Regions from separate parts of the Bacillus sp. Brlt_9 genome, predicted to be linked through region 1. Evidence: riboswitches for the same ligand, from Rfam matches in the RefSeq annotation. Region 1 holds a riboswitch; each other region holds the start of a gene.
What was found. Region 1 has a riboswitch for S-adenosylmethionine ahead of VF726_RS28930 (ABC transporter permease). Riboswitches for the same ligand answer to the same signal wherever they lie in the genome.
Positions count from the first base shown of each region.

Region 1 (2,276 bases):
GTATCGTCTTAAGTGTAAAAAGTAGGATGTTCTCGGTATAATAACAAGTGGAGATATAAGAAACTATAATGAGTAGTAGCTGTAGATAAAAGGAGAAGAAGAGATGAAGAAGGTTTTGGGTATTGCTGTAATGGGAAGTATGATCCTTTTAGCGGGATGTAATGGAAATAAAGATACGAAAGAACCGAAAGAAAAGGTAGAGCAATCTACTGAGCAAACAGAAGAGATGAAAGAATACCGTGCAGTACATGAAAAATACGATATGAAAATGAATAAAGAAATTAATAAAGCATTACAGTTATGGGAAGTGGCAAAAGAAAAGGGCGGTAAGGAAATAACGAATGCTAAATATAAAGAAGACGTGCAGAAGGTAACAACGGGCATGTTAGAAGATATAGATCACATACGTAAAGAAATTCGTGTGCCGAAGTCGAAAGAACAAGAACATGAAATGTATGTTGGTTTCTTAAATGAAGCAGAACAAGCGATGAAAAAATTACAGAAGTTAGCTAAAGAAGAAGATTCATCTTTGATTCGTGATATAGAAATTAATTTTTCAACAGCATCGACATACTATAAACGTTTTCAAGCAGAAACGAAAAAATAACCTTGCGCACGCGCAAGGTTATTTTTTCTTCTTACCATCTCCGTCTTCATCCTCGGATACTAATACCTTCTGTTCTTCGTGAAATTCAGAAATGGTTTGACCGGTAATATTATCGAATGGAGTATAAAAAGAAGTGATATGTTTCTTTTTAATAAAGAGTTTATAGAAGCCGATGATGACAAGTATAACGATTGTTAAGGGTAATCCTATAGTAGCAAGAAGTAAGGGATCCATCTTATAACTCCTTTAACAGTATTTCTTTTTAGTATAAGTGAAAACTATAATTTCGATAAATGACATTAAAAACTGATTTTTCTAAATATATCCAATTTGATTGACTTTTCATTTTTTCAGAATTATAATTCGAAATATACAATTTGAACCAAATAATAATATAGCAATTTACTTATCCAGAGAGGTAGAGGGACTGGCCCTATGACACCTCAGCAGCGGGTTCTGTAAGATGAACACCGTGCTAATTCCAGCAAGCAAGTCTTGAAAGATAAGTGATGGGCCTTCGTTTATTAAGCCTTGATCTTATTTTTTAAGATCAAGGCTTTTTGTATTTTAAGAAGCGGAAAGGTAATAGGAACAAATATGTCATTAAAACAAAGTAAATTCATTTGTTTAGGGGGTTATTGAAGTGTATGTTATTAAAAAACTATCGGTTATGGTTTTCACGCTATGGGTCATTACGACAGTAACATTTTTGATTATGCATATTATTCCGGGGGATCCATTTTCATCAGATGCGAAAATCTTTCCTGAAGAAGTGATACAAAACATGAGAGCGAAGTATCACCTCGATGAACCGTTATGGAATCAATATGTCGCTTATTTAGACGGCGTAGTTCATTTTGATTTTGGTGAATCTGTTCAATCCACAGGTCAAGGTGTATCAGAAATTATAACGACAGGATTTGGTCCTTCAGCGATTATTGGTTTACAAGCACTTATTATTTCATTATTAGTCGGAATTGCAGCAGGTACATTTGCAGCCCTATATCATGGGAAAGTAATTGATTATAGTGTGAGCTTACTTGCCATTCTCGGTATATCTATTCCAAGTTTTATTTTAGCACCATTATTTATACAAGTATTTGCTATACAGTTTGAACTGTTACCAGTAGCGTCTTGGGGCACATTCGAACATACCGTATTGCCATCCTTCGCATTAGCGTTAGGGCCAATCGCGGTTATTACGAGATTTGTTCGCTCTAATATGATTGAAGTATTGCAGAGTGATTATATTAAATTAGCAAGAGCGAAAGGTATACCAATTAAGAAGATTATTATAAGGCATGCCCTTCGAAATGCAATTGTTCCAGTTCTTACATTTGTTGGGCCTTTAATGGCTGGACTTTTAACAGGGACTTTCGTTATTGAAAAAATATTTTCCATTCCTGGTCTAGGAAAATATTTCGTAGATAGTATTTTTAACCGGGATTATCCGGTCATTATGGGAACGACGATTTTCTATAGTGCATTATTAATTTCTTGTATTTTCATTACAGATATTATTCACCGTATTGTTGATCCACGTATTCGTTCTATTACGTAAGGAGGGGGGACATTTAAATGGGAGCTTATGAAATCAATAAACAGTTATTAACGAATGAAGAGAAAAAAGAATTAACGATAAATAAAGAGCAGCAAACAATTAGCCGAA
Region 1 is NZ_JAYJLO010000014.1:24,892-27,167, forward strand. It holds gene VF726_RS28920 (hypothetical protein) at 104-607, shown strand; gene VF726_RS28925 (DUF3951 domain-containing protein) at 626-841, opposite strand; SAM riboswitch class I at 1,011-1,116, shown strand; gene VF726_RS28930 (ABC transporter permease) at 1,251-2,168, shown strand; gene VF726_RS28935 (ABC transporter permease) at 2,186-2,276, shown strand, end outside.

Region 2 (2,276 bases), on a different contig from region 1:
GATTTACTTCTTCACCTAGTAATTCTAGTTCTTCCGCTACGATGTCGTTATATGTTTTTGTTACGAGTAATTCATCGATCTCATTTTGGAATTGATGGATTTTTACTTTCGTACCTGTTGCTAGCGCTGCCCCTTGTGCGATGTTTTTCACTTTCTCTGTTACTTCCGCACATCTTTTTCGCGTTGCTGCACGAATGAAGAACCTTGCTGCGGCGTAGTCAGGAATAATATTAGGTGCTTTTCCTCCTTCTGTAATAACGCCATGAATCTTCACATCTGACGGAAGTTGTTGACGAAGTGCATTAATACTGTTATAAAGCTGAATAACCGCATCTAATGCGTTAATCCCTTCTTCAGGTGAAGCTGCAGCATGAGCTGTTTTTCCGTAAAAATGAAAATCAAGTGGATCGACTGCTAATGACGGACTCGTTGTCGCTGTTTTTCCGCTCGGATGAATCATAAGCGCCGCATCAATATTTTTAAATAAGCCTGCCTTTACATAACTCGATTTTGCGCTACCGTTCGGTCCTCCTTCTTCAGCTGGTGTTCCGAACACGACAACTTCCCCGCCAATTTCTTCAAGCGTTTCTGATAATGCAATTGCTGCTGCAACACTAATGGTGCCAATTAAATTGTGACCACACGCATGACCTAGTCCTGGCAAAGCGTCATACTCCGCTAAAAATGCGATTGCTGGTCCTTGTTTCCCTGAACTTTTCCGCGCGATAAATCCCGTTTCATGTCCAGCTATATTGTGCTGCAACTGAAATCCTGCACTACCTAGTAATAAACTTAGTGTTCTAGATGCATAAAACTCTTGGTTACCAATCTCCGGATTCGCATGAATATCATGACTTGTTTCTATGTACTTTTCCTTATTTCTTTCGATACTCTCTTCAATTGTTTTTCTTTGTGACGCTACTCCTGTCGCTCCCATTTTTCTTCCTCCTTTTATTTTCACGTAAAAAAGCCTCTTTCTAAAAGATAGAAAGAGGCTTCTGTATATACAGTCAAAATGAGCTTCTTTCTTATCTTTCAAGTTACCTTGCTGGAATTGGCACAGTATTCATAACGAATCCGCTGCCGAGGTATCATAGGGCCAGTCCCTCCACCTCTCGTGATAAGAATTTTCATAAAATTATATTAAATTACATTCATTCTAAGTTCATTCCAGGTAAAAGTCAAGGAATTCCTATCCGAATTTACCGAATATCTAAAAATCCTTTTAATACACCAATTGTTTCTGGTGCTTGCAGTCTTGCACATACGTACGGAAATTCCGTACTACCTTCAAACATCATTTGAGATGTGAGCGGTGCGCCTGCCCAGAAGATTTCATCATCGATTACGATAAATGGGAATGCTTTGTTTTGTCTTTGTAACTTTACATTTTTTAATGGAACTGGTCCATCACTATACACTGTTATTTGCGCATTTTTACGCATTAACGCTTGCCATACTCGTTTATCCACTTGTTTTGTACTTGGAAGTGAAATGATAATTTTTCGTTTTGCGGCTAAAATATCTTTCAATAACCCTTTCGGCTCTTCAAGATTCATTTCCATATACCAGCGTAAACGTTTCGAAATTTTTCGCTCCCACAATTGTCTTGATGTCGTGCGATCATACACATCTCCGTGACGTTCTATATGAGCTGTTAATTGTGATAACGCTTGTTTTCTCGATAAGTTTTTACGCATATAATGGCAATCTGATAATTGAATGAACTTTCCTCTCGCTCTCGTTACCGCTACATTGACGAGGCGATGATTTTTATGGTCAAAGAATAACACGCCAGGACGTTCTTGCGGATAACTATCCACTGTATCAAAAATCATCATATCTCTTTCAGAACCTTGAAACTTATGAACTGTTGCCGCTAAAACAGGTATGTGACGATACTTCGTTTTCTGCAACATTTCTCTAATACATGTTGATAAAAAGCGGGATTGGGCTCTGTAAGGTGTAACAATACCGATCGATTGAACACCGTCTAGCAGTCCGATTAACATCATTTGCATCGCTACTAAACCAGACATAATGTTAAAACGAGAACCAGATGCAGCGTCTTTTAACGAAAAGGCGCCCATTAAGCTCGTATCGAATAAAACACTCGCTTCATTTGCAAACGGCTGCAATTGCGCAATTTCCTTACGCTCTGAAACAGACGGATGGTCGTATACTCTATTTTTATAAATAAACGAATTCGTAAACTTAGATATATCCGCATGCATACGTCTTTGTTCCTGCAGCATAAAGAGGTTCGGATGCGCTTC
Region 2 is NZ_JAYJLO010000004.1:194,750-197,025, forward strand. It holds gene VF726_RS17500 (M20 family metallopeptidase) at 1-937, opposite strand, end outside; SAM riboswitch class I at 1,026-1,127, opposite strand; gene VF726_RS17505 (AAA domain-containing protein) at 1,203-2,276, opposite strand, start outside.
Region 2: another riboswitch for S-adenosylmethionine. It lies ahead of VF726_RS17500 (M20 family metallopeptidase); the one in region 1 lies ahead of VF726_RS28930 (ABC transporter permease).

Region 3 (2,276 bases), on a different contig from region 1:
ACATCTCCAAAGACAATGTCCATTTGAATACATGCGACTTTCATTTTGTCAGCCCCATTCATAATTTTTTCTTTACAAAATACTGGAAAGATTATATCATTTGTCACTAGAATTGTAACAACTTTCAAAAGAGGTGGAAAGTATGAAATTATTTCAACCTTCTGAGATAGTAACATCATTGCCAAAACAATTTTTCGCTTCACTTGTTGCAAAAGTTAACAAAGTCGTAGCAGCTGGTCACGATGTTATTAATCTAGGTCAAGGTAATCCAGATCAACCAACACCGCAGCATATCGTAAAAGCGTTACAAGATGCTGCAGAAAAGACCATTCATCATAAATATCCGCCATTTCGCGGACATGAAAGTTTAAAAGAAGCCGTGGCAACATTCTATCAACGTGAATATGATGTAGTAGTAAATCCAAAAACAGAAGTTGCTATTTTGTTTGGCGGAAAGGCTGGATTAGTAGAATTACCAGTTTGTTTTACAAACCCTGGTGATACGATTCTCGTTCCAGATCCAGGCTATCCAGATTATTTATCAGGAGTTGCTTTAGCAAAAGCACAATTTGAAACAATGCCGCTTATTGCAAAAAATAATTTTTTACCCGATTATACGAAAATTGATGACTCTATTGCCGAGCGTGCAAAATTAATGTTTTTAAACTATCCAAATAATCCGACCGGTGCTACTGCATCAAAAGATTTCTTTGATGAAACCATTCATTTTGCTAATAAACATAATATATTAGTCGTTCATGATTTTGCTTACGGCGCTATTGGATTTGATGGTCAAAAGCCCGTGAGTTTCTTACAAGCAGACGGTGCCAAAGATACAGGAATTGAAATTTATACTCTATCGAAAACTTTCAATATGGCTGGGTGGCGTATCGCTTTTGCAGTAGGGAATGAAAGTGTCATTGAAACCATTAACTTATTACAAGATCATATGTATGTTAGTATTTTTGGTGCAATTCAAGATGCTGCCCGCGAAGCACTATTAAGTTCACAGTCTTGCGTAATAGACCTTGTAAATAGTTACGAATCTCGACGAAACGCTCTTATTTCAGCTTGTCACTCAATTGGTTGGAATGTAGACATTCCAACAGGATCATTCTTTGCATGGCTTCCTGTTCCAAAAGGGTATACCTCTGAGCAATTTGCTGATATTTTACTAGAAAAAGCACATGTTGCAGTTGCTCCTGGTGTTGGATTTGGTGAACATGGCGAAGGGTATGTCCGTGTTGGTCTCTTGCATACAGAAGATAGATTACGAGAAGCCATTAATCGAATTGATAAATTGAATTTTTTCAAAAAGTAATTGACAACATGAAAAATATCTGACAAAATTCAGTTATCTTAAAAATTTAAACATTTCTAAATACTTCTTATCAAGAGCAGGTGGAGGGACGAGCCCGACGAAACCCGGCAACCGATCTACAATTGTAGACACGGTGCTAATTCTCGCAGCATTACGCTGACAGATAAGGAGCTGGTTGTAAAAAAACCTCTCCTTAGCTGAGAGGTTTTTTTATTTAACTAGGAGGTTATAACAATGAGCGGAATTATAGCGACATATTTAATCCATGATGATTCACATAACTTAGAAAAAAAGGCTGAGCAAATTGCACTCGGTTTAACAATTGGCTCTTGGACACATTTACCACATTTATTACAAGAACAATTAAAACAGCATAAAGGCAACGTCATTCATGTTGAGGAATTAGCTGAACACGAACATACCAATTTGTATTTACGTAAAAAAGTAAAACGCGGGATTATTAAAATCGAATATCCATTATTAAATTTCAGTCCAGACTTACCAGCAATTTTAACAACTACATTCGGAAAGCTATCACTTGATGGCGAAGTGAAATTAATTGATTTAACTTTTTCAGACGAGTTAAAAAAACATTTTCCTGGCCCAAAGTTCGGCATAGATGGTATTCGAAACCTTTTACAAGTGCATGAACGTCCTCTTTTAATGAGTATTTTTAAAGGGATGATTGGACGAAATATTGGGTATTTAAAAACGCAATTACGCGATCAAGCAAGTGGTGGTGTAGATATCGTAAAAGATGATGAGATATTATTTGAGAATACATTAACACCACTTACGAAACGCATTGCATCTGGAAAAGAAGTTTTACAATCCGTATATGAAACATACGGGCATAAAACGTTATATGCCGTAAATTTAACAGGACGAACTTTTGATTTAAAAGAAAATGCGAAACGTGCAGTGCAAGCTGGGGCTGATATTCTATTATTTAACG
Region 3 is NZ_JAYJLO010000002.1:783,328-785,603, reverse strand. It holds gene VF726_RS10430 (carbon-nitrogen family hydrolase) at 1-128, opposite strand, end outside; gene VF726_RS10425 (pyridoxal phosphate-dependent aminotransferase) at 143-1,321, shown strand; SAM riboswitch class I at 1,386-1,491, shown strand; gene mtnW (2,3-diketo-5-methylthiopentyl-1-phosphate enolase) at 1,556-2,276, shown strand, end outside.
Region 3: another riboswitch for S-adenosylmethionine. It lies ahead of mtnW (2,3-diketo-5-methylthiopentyl-1-phosphate enolase); the one in region 1 lies ahead of VF726_RS28930 (ABC transporter permease).